2 regions of the Streptomyces sp. NPDC059861 genome follow, and region 1 is predicted to be linked to the other one. Evidence: riboswitches for the same ligand, from Rfam matches in the RefSeq annotation. Region 1 holds a riboswitch; the other holds the start of a gene.
What was found. A riboswitch is a leader RNA that binds a small molecule or an ion and turns the genes downstream of it on or off. The one in region 1 is predicted to bind cyclic di-AMP.
Positions count from the first base shown of each region.

Region 2: another riboswitch for cyclic di-AMP. It lies ahead of ACFV6X_RS23430 (M23 family metallopeptidase); the one in region 1 lies ahead of ACFV6X_RS11045 (NlpC/P60 family protein).

Region 1 is NZ_JBHWJQ010000009.1:148,489-153,149, forward strand. Features, by position in the region: gene pcrA (DNA helicase PcrA) at 1-1,173, opposite strand, end outside; cyclic di-AMP (ydaO/yuaA leader) riboswitch at 1,540-1,694, shown strand; gene ACFV6X_RS11045 (NlpC/P60 family protein) at 1,702-2,883, shown strand; gene ACFV6X_RS11050 (hypothetical protein) at 2,972-3,325, opposite strand; gene ACFV6X_RS11055 (NlpC/P60 family protein) at 3,788-4,661, shown strand, end outside.
Region 2 is NZ_JBHWJQ010000028.1:3,885-8,545, reverse strand. Features, by position in the region: gene ACFV6X_RS23445 (GNAT family N-acetyltransferase) at 1-267, opposite strand, end outside; gene ACFV6X_RS23440 (HPr family phosphocarrier protein) at 446-727, shown strand; gene ACFV6X_RS23435 (GntR family transcriptional regulator) at 904-1,599, opposite strand; gene ACFV6X_RS23430 (M23 family metallopeptidase) at 1,788-2,552, opposite strand; cyclic di-AMP (ydaO/yuaA leader) riboswitch at 2,565-2,730, opposite strand; gene ACFV6X_RS23425 (M16 family metallopeptidase) at 2,933-4,321, opposite strand; gene ACFV6X_RS23420 (M16 family metallopeptidase) at 4,318-4,661, opposite strand, start outside.

The sequences.
Region 1 (4,661 bases):
GGTCCACAGGTTCTTGGGGCGGCGGGACTCGTTGCGCTCGATGACGGCGTTGGCGGCGGTGAGGATCGTCTGGGTGGAGCGGTAGTTCTGCTCCAGCAGGATCGTCGTCGCGTTCGGGTAGTCCTCCTCGAACTGGAGGATGTTGCGGATGGTCGCGCCGCGGAAGGCGTAGATCGACTGGTCGGCGTCGCCCACCACGCACAGCTCGGCGGGCGGCAGGTCGTCCTGGCCGGGCGGTACGTCGACGTCCTCAGCGGCACGCTCGCCGGTGCCGACGAGTTCGCGCACGAGGGCGTACTGGGCGTGGTTGGTGTCCTGGTACTCGTCGACCAGGACATGCCGGAAGCGGCGGCGGTAGTGCTCGGCGACGTCCGGGAAGGCGCGGAGCAGGTTGACCGTCGTCATGATCAGGTCGTCGAAGTCGAGGGCGTTCGCCTCGCGCAGGCGCGACTGGTACAGCGCGTACGCCTGGGCGAGGGTCTTCTCGAAGCCGTCGGTGGCCTGGGCGGCGAAGTCCTCCTCGTCGATCAGCTCGTTCTTGAGGTTGCTGATCTTGGCGCTGAAGGACTTGGGCGGGAAGCGCTTGGGGTCGAGGTCCAGGTCGCGGCAGACCAGGGACATCAGGCGCTTGCTGTCGGCGGCGTCGTAGATCGAGAAGGACGAGGTGAAGCCGAGCTTCTTGGACTCCCGGCGCAGGATGCGCACGCAGGCGCTGTGGAAGGTCATCACCCACATCGCGTTCGCCCGGGGGCCGACCAGGTGCTCGACGCGCTCCTTCATCTCGCCCGCGGCCTTGTTGGTGAAGGTGATCGCGAGGATCTGGCCCGGGTGCACCCCGCGCTCGGCGAGGAGGTGGGCGATGCGGTGGGTGAGGACACGTGTCTTGCCGGAGCCGGCGCCGGCGACGATGAGCAGCGGGGAGCCGGAGTGGACGACGGCGGCGCGCTGGTTGTCGTTCAGCCCCTCCAGGAGCACGGCGGCGTCCAGGGCGGGGCGCGGGGCGCCGTCGCGGTAGTAGGCGTCCCGGTCCGGGGGCACGTCGAACTTCCCGCCGAACAGATCGTCCGGAAGCGCATCCGGAGCGTGATCGTCCTCGGGCGGCGGCGGAGGCTCCTCGTGGGCCCGTGGGGCCTGGAGGTCCGCCAGGAAGCTGTCATCAAAGAGGCTGCTCATCGCTCTCCGAGTCTAGGGCGCCCCACTGACAACCCGCTCCCGCCCCGAGAACATACCGGCCACGAAAGGCCGGCGATCTTGCGGAGGAGCCCGCGATCACGGCCCGGGCAGGCGCCCGGGGAAGGCGGGAGACGCAAGCGGACGATCTTGCGGGTCCCGGCCCGTCATCGCCCGGCCCCGGCGCTGACCAGGCGCTCACCGTCCGAACACGCTCTCACGCGGGGCGTGACCACTGACCGAAGGTCACGAAAATGTATCGGGCATATCGCCCATCAACCTTCACACGGGCCACACGAGTTGGCTACCGTGCCGGACAGGCCGCACGACTCTTACCGGCGAACGTCGCCGGGCCGCGCGGCCTCCGCCGAGTCCGATGCGCCCAAGGCAGCCGGAGCCGGGGACCCACCGAACTTGGGGTGAATCGGCCCAAATCCCTTCAGGGAGCGGGCCGTAGGGCAACCCTTCCGAACCACCCGCCCGAACCCGACAGCTAACCCGGTAGGCGGCAGATGGAAGGAGTCGCCTCCTTTGGCGTCGCACCGCAAGTCGCGCCCCTCCGGCGCACGGGTGGCAGGCATACGCACACCGGCCCTCGCCACCGCTGCCCTGACCTCCGTGGCCCTGCTCTCCCAGACCGCCAACGCCGAGCCCTCGGCCGACGACAAGCCGAGCCTCGAGGAGGTCGAGAAGAAGGTCGGCGATCTCTACCGCCAGGCGGAGTCGGCGACCGAGAAGTACAACGCGGCCAAGGAGAAGACCTCGAAGCAGCGCAAGCGCGTCGACGCTCTCCTGGACGACGTGGCCCAGCGCGCACAGAAGCTGAACGAGGCGCGTGAGGAGCTGGGGACGTACGCCGCCGCCCAGTACCGCTCCGGGGCCTCCGTCCCCGACACCGCCACCTTCCTGCTCGCCGACTCCCCGCAGGACTACTTCGACCAGAACCAGCTGACGGGCCGTCTGACCAGCCGCCAGAAGGGCGCGGTCGACGAGTACTTCACCGAGCAGTCGGCGACGATGAAGAAGCGCCAGGAGGCCGCTCAGAGTCTGGAGACGCTCACCGAGTCGCAGAGCGATCTGCAGTCGGCCAAGGCCACCGTCCAGAAGAAGCTCGCCGACGCGCGGGCACTGCTGTCGGATCTGACCGCCGAGGAGAAGGCCCGCCTCGCGGCGATCGAGAAGAAGAAGCAGGAGGAGGCCGAGCGCAAGGCCGCCGAGCTCGCCCGGCAGCAGGAGCAGGAGCAGCGGCGCCAGGAGGCGGCGCAGCGGGAGCAGGAGTCCTCGAACGCCGACTCCTCGGCCGGCACGGGCAACGAGTCCGGCTCCGGTGAGTCCGCGTCGGACTCCGGGTACGGCACCAAGGCGGAGAAGGCGCTCGCCTTCGCCCGCGCCCAGATCGGCAAGCCGTACGTCTGGGGCGCGACCGGCCCCGAGTCCTACGACTGCTCCGGCCTCACCCAGGCCGCCTGGAAGGCCGCCGGCGTCACCCTCCCGCGCACCACCTACGACCAGGTCGACTCCGGGACGACGGTCTCCGTCGCCGCCGCCCGGCCGGGCGACCTGATCTTCTTCTACGACGACATCACCCACGTCGGCCTGTACATCGGCAACGGCATGATGATCCACGCCCCGAAGCCCGGCGCGTACGTCCGCGAGGAGTCCGTCTACTACGACGGCGAGTCCTCCATCCACAGCGTCGTCCGCCCGGCCTGACACCGGCGCCGCGAGGCGGTCGGAGAGGCGATCGAAGGGCACGCGCGCGTGCGGCGGTTTCCGTGGCACGCGCGCGTGGGGCGGTGCGTCAGGTCCAGAGCACGGCGATGAAGACGTTCGCCGTGGTCAGCAGCCCCACCAGCGCGAACATGCCCTTGTCCACCTTCTCGTCGTCCCGTTTCACGTAGACGAGGCCGAGGATCACGATCAGCAGCGCCAGTTTCACGCCGATCTTGATGTTGTTGACGGGCTGGTCGTCCGCCTGGTTCAGGCCGACCAGGATCACGCCGGTGACCAGCATGGTCAGGGCGCCGTGCAGCATCGCCGGGACGAATCGTGCGGTGCCCTGGCCCATCGCCTTCATCTGGGTGAGGAAACCACCGAGGAGGGAGGCGATGCCGATGATGTGCAGGCCGACGAAGAGGTGGATGAGTACGTCCATGGGGCCGGAGCCTAATCAGGAGGTCCCGGGCCGCCCGACACCGGGCCTGCCGACGCCGGGCCGCCCACGGCGACTGCATATATGCGCCTCATAGCACCACCGCGCCCCCTCCCGCCCCGGAATCGCCGCATCGGTCATCGCACCGCGTGAAGGCGACGACCGCGAATCGCGCGCCCGATCACATACGGTCACCCGCTGGTCCCCCGACGTCACTTCCGCACAAGACGTCACGGTGCCGACACGCCCGGGTTTAGCGTCCTCCACCAGGTGACCGGCTCCCCACCGCCGCCCTTGGCCAGAGGCGGCAGCCGGGCACCACCGCCGAGGAGGTCCGGCGGCGCCCCGCATCCCCTGTGCGGGGCGCCGCCGGACGCGTCAGCCGCCCCGGAGCGGTCGTACGTCCACCCGGTGGCCGTACGGACCGGCGGTCGCCCGAGTCGTACGAAAGGACGTGCAGTCCACGTGGCAGCGCACCGCAAGCCCCGACCACGCTCGGCCCACGGCACCAGGGCCCGCACGGCGGCGACGATCGCCCTCGCGGGCGCGGCGACCGCCACGGGCCTCGACGGGACCGGCCACGCCGAGCCGCAGCTGACGCCCGCGCAGGTCAAGGCCAAGGTGGACAAGCTGTACCAGGAGGCGGAGGTCGCCACCGAGAAGTACAACGGCGTGCGGGAGGAGACCCGGGCGGCACAGAAGCGGCTGGGCAGCCTCCAGGACGAGGCGGCCCGCAAGGAGGACCGGCTCAACTCCGCCCGTGACGCACTCGGTTCGTACGCGGCCGCCCAGTACCGGGACGGCGGCCTGGACCCCGCGCTGCAACTGGCCCTCTCCGACGACCCCGACCGGTATCTCGACGGCGCCGCCTTCGCCGAACGCGCCGGCGACCGGCAGGCGGCCGCCGTCACACGCGTCCGCCGGCAGCTGCGGGAGATCGAGCAACTGCGCGGCGCCGCCCGCGTCGAACTGGCCTCGCTCCAGTCCCGGCAGGCCGAGCTGAACCGGCACAAGAAGACCGTCACCGGCAAGCTGGACGAGGCACGGCAGTTGCTGTCCCGGCTGACGGCCGAGGAGCGGGCGCGATTCGCGCAGGGCGACGGCACGGACCGCGCCTCGCGCGCCTCGACGGCCGGCCGGGACGCCCTCCAGGCCCCGGGCTCCGCCACCACGGCGGCGCCCAACTCCCGTGCCGCCGCTGCCGTCTCGTACGCCTACCAGAAGCTCGGCAGCCCCTACGTCTGGGGCGCCACCGGCCCCGACGCCTTCGACTGCTCGGGCCTCATGCAGGCCGCGTACCGCTCCGCCGGGGTGGCCCTGCCCCGCACCACCTACGCCC
Region 2 (4,661 bases), on a different contig from region 1:
GAACTCGCCGCCGATGGTGGCCGCGAGTCCCACCCGGTCCACGAAGTCGTGGTGCGTGAAGCGGTGGACGTCCTTCGCGGACAGGCGCGGGTAGGGCGCGAAGAAGCGGTAGTACTTCGACTCGTCCGAGACCTGCTCGTAGAAGCTGACCAGGCGCTCGGCGTCGTCGACGGTGATGGGCCGGATGCGTGCGGTGCCGCCGTCGCGCAGCACCACGTCGGCCTCCCAGTGGGCGGGGTACTCATGCCGGTCCGACGGGCTCTGCATGGGCCCCAGAGTACGGCTCGCGTACGACAACGGCGCGAGGCAGTCTGTGGAAGGACGGGCAACGGACCGAGGCCGCGGTCCGGTGCCGTTCCGGACGGGACACAGGGCCCGTCGGGGCATGCTTCGCGATATGGGAAACTGGTCTAGACAACCCTGAACACCTGAAGGGCAGCATCACATGGCTGAGCGCCGCGTCAACGTCGGCTGGGCCGAGGGCCTCCACGCCCGCCCCGCCTCCATCTTCGTACGAGCCGCCACGGCCGCAGGCGTCCCGGTGACGATCGCCAAGGCGGACGGCAACCCCGTCAACGCGGCCTCCATGCTGGCAGTCCTGGGTCTGGGCGCCCAGGGCGGCGAGGAGATCGTCCTGGCTTCCGACGCCGAGGGCGCTGACGCCGCGCTCGACCGTCTGGCCAAGCTGGTCGCGGAGGGCCTTGAGGAGCTCCCCGAGACCGTCTGAACCCGCTGACGGCATTCCTGAGGCCGCGTCGCCCATTCCGGGCGGCGCGGCTTCGCCGTCTCCCGCATACCCGGTCGCTTTTTCGCCCGACGGGTCGAGAGAATTCAGAACATGCCGAAAAGGGCAGCGTAAATTCACTGCCGCCAAATATCGCTTCTTTGTATACGGCGCCCGTGTTAATGCCGCAGGCCCGACATGTTTACGGCATGTTGCGAAGTCCTCACACGGTCCGCGCGGTCGCCGCCGCCAGGAAATCGGAGCCGGTGCGCGCCGGTCGCGCGCTCGGCGTGCAGCGCCGTGACCGCCCGCGCCCGCTCCCCGTCGCCGCGCGCCACCGCGTCCACGATCGCGCCGTGCTCCGACCAGGACTCCACGGGGCTGACGGGCGCCTCCACGGCGTACATCCAGGCGATCTTGTGCCGCAGCTGGGTCAGCATGGCGATCAGCGCGGGGCTTCCGCAGGCCTGGGCCAGCGTCTCGTGGAACCAGCCGCCCAGGGAGCGCAGGTCCTCGCTGCCGCCCCGCCTGGCCCGCTCCTGGCCCAGCCGGACCAGGCCGCGCAGCACCTTCAGATGGGCCTCGGTGCGCCGCTGCGCGGCCCGCGCCGCGCCGAGCGGCTCCAGCAGCAGGCGCATCTCCAGCAGGTCGGCGGCCTCCTGCTCGGAGGGCTCCGCCACGCACGCGCCCGCGTGCCGCCGGGTCACCACGAAGCCCTCGGCCTCCAGCGTGCGCAGGGCCTCACGGACGGGGACGCGGGAGACGCCGTAGCGGCGCGCGAGGAGTTCCTCGGTGAGCCGGCCGCCACGCTCGTAGACACCCGCGACGATGTCGTCCCGGATGGCCGTGCACACCGAATGCGCCGGAATACGCATGACCGACCTCCGCCTTAATCCCCGTGAAACGCCGACGACTGACGTGTGTTCCGTGACTCTATTGCAATGAGCCGGAATTTCCGATGGCGGGTCGGAATCCATGGATATTTTTTGGACATACAGGCGTACGAAACGCCGAAAGCCCCGGCTCGGAGAGCCGGGGCCGCGGGAAGCGGGGCGGTCCGCTGTCAGATGCCGACGCCGTGCGAGCGGAGGTAGGCGACCGGGTCGATGTCCGTGCCGTACTCCGCCGTCGTCCGGGCCTCGAAGTGCAGGTGCGCTCCGGTGACGTTGCCGGTGGCCCCGGACAGGGCGATCTGCTGCCCCGGGGTGACCGTCTGGCCCACCGAGACAGCGAAGGACGACAGGTGACCGTACTGGGTGTACGTACCGTCGTTCATCTTGATCACTACTTGATTGCCGTACGCCCCGCCCCACCCGTCTTCGACGACGGTGCCGGAGCCGACCGCGTGCACGGGGGTGCCGCTCGCGGCGTGGAAGTCGACACCGGTGTGGCTGCCGGAGGACCACAGCGCACCGCCGGACCGGTAGCCGGTGGAGACGTAGGAGCCGCTGATCGGCGACACGTAGGTGTTGAGGCGCTTGCGCTCGGCCTCACGGGCGGCGCGCTCCTTGGCCTCGCGGGCCTCCTTGGCCCGCTCCTCGGCGCGCTTCTTGGCAGCGGCCTCGGCCTTCTTCTCGGCCTCGGCCTCCTCGGCCGCCTGCTGCTGGGCGGCGGCCTGGGCGTCTATCTGCTCGGCGACCGAGTCGCCGATGGTGATGACCGGGAGCAGGCCGGTCTGCTCGGCCGCGGGCTCGGCGGCGAGCGCGGGAGCGGCCAGGGTGCCGAGGACACCGGTGGTGGTGAGGGCCGCGACACCGGCCGCCTGGGCGGTGGTGCGCTTCATCCGGCTGGGACGGCGATGCTTCCCGGTGGCGCGCGTGAACGCCATGTGGTGGCTGGTCCTTTCCTTCCCTCTCGCCTACCGGGTTAGCTGACGGGTTCGGAGCAGGAAGGTCTCCTACGGACTCCCTCGCCGTGCGCGGGCGTCCGATTCACCCCAGGGACTTCATGGTTGGGTCCCCGGCTCCCCTGGCTCGCGCCGTACGGGGACTCGGCGATGACTGTCCGGTGCCGCGGGTGCGGCGCACTGCCTGACGGACAGCCCGGATGACGCTAAGCGGGACATCTTTCAATCCCCAAACCCATCCGGGCGTTTGTAGCGCATCCCACAGGCCAGACAGGCAACCACTCCCTCAATTGGGACATAAAGGGGCCCTGGTGACGCGTCCGTCACCAGGGCCCCTCCGCGCGCGTGCCGCTCGCCGGCCTCTACTCGGCCGGGACGACTGTGACTTCGCCGATGCCGAGGGCCTCGACGGGCGCCTTGATCTGTGCCGCGTCACCGACGAGGATCGTCACCAGACGGTCCGCCGGGAAAGCGCTGACGACCGCCGCGGTGGCCTCGACGGTGCCGGTCGCGGCGAGCTGCTGGTACAGCGTCGCCTGGTAGTCGTCGGGGAGGTGCTGCTCGACCTGGTCGGCCAGGGTCCCCGCGACGGCCGCCGCGGTCTCGTACTTCAGCGGCGCCACACCGACGAGGTTCTGCACGGCGACGTCCCGCTCGGCGTCCGTGAGCCCCTCCGCGGCCAGCGTGCGCAGCACCGTCCAGAGGTCCTCCAGCGCGGGCCCGGTGTTCGGCGTGTCCACGGAACCGCTGATGGCGAGCATCGCGGCACCGCTGCCGTCGGGCGCGGAGCGCAGCACCTGACCGAACGAGCGCACCCCGTAGGTGTAGCCCTTCTCCTCGCGCAGGACGCGGTCCAGACGGGAGGTGAGGGTGCCGCCCAGGCAGTACGTGCCGAGCACCTGGGCCGCCCACACGCGGTCGTGCCGGTCGGGGCCGACGCGGCCGATCAGCAGCTGGGTCTGGACGGCGCCAGGACGGTCCACGATCACCACACGGCCGGTGTCGTCGGCCGTCACCGGCGGCACGGGACGCGGCTGTGCCTGGGAGCCGGCCCAGGCACCCAGGGTCTCGCCGAGCAGCACGTCGACGTCGACGTCGGTGAGGTCGCCGACGACCACGGCGGTGGCGGTGGCGGGGCGGACGTGCCGCTCGTAGAAGGCGCGTACGGCGGCGGAGTCGATCTTCGCGACCGTCTCCTCGGTGCCCTGGCGCGGGCGGGACATGCGCGAGGTCGCCGGGAACAGCTCCTTGGAGAGCTCCTTGGCGGCCCGCCGGGAGGGGTTGGCCAGCTCGTGCGGGATCTCGTCGAGGCGGTTGCGGACCAGCCGCTCGACCTCGCTGTCGGCGAAGGCGGGCGCCCTGAGGGCGTCCGCCAGCAGTCCGAGCGCCTTGGGCAGGCGGGAGACCGGCACCTCCAGGCTCAGCCGGACGCCGGGGTGGTCGGCGTGTGAGTCCAGGGTGGCGCCGCAGCGCTCCAACTCTGCGGCGAACTCCTCGGCGGAGTGCTTGTCGGTGCCCTCGGAGAAGGCCCGCGCCATGATCGTGGCGACACCGTCGAGTCCGGCCGGCTCGGCCTCCAGGGGCGCTTCCAGCAGCACCTCCACGGCCACGACCTGCTGGCCGGGGCGGTCACAGCGCAGCACGGTCAGGCCGTTGTCGAGCGTCCCGCGCGTGGGAGCAGGGAACGCCCAGGGGCGGGCCTCGCCCGCCTGCGGCCGGGCGTGGAAGTCCATCGTGGCGAGCTCGGTCACTTGGCCGCCTCCTCGGTGTCGTCGTCTGCGTCGGTCTCGGCGGCTTCCGGAGCCGTGGGCTCGTAGACGAGCACCGCGCGGTTGTCGGGCCGTAGGCGGGCCTTGGCGACCTCCTGGACCTCCTCGGCCGTCACCTCCAGGACACGCTGCACGGCGGTGAAGGCGAGCTTCGGGTCGCCGAACAGCACGGCGTACCGGCAGAGTTCGTCGGCGCGGCTGGCGACCGTGCCCAGCCGGTCCAGCCACTCGCGCTCCAACAGCGCCTGCGCACGCTCCATTTCCTCGGCCGTCGGGCCCTCCTCGGCGAAGCGGGTGAGCTCCTCGTCGATGGCGGCCTCGA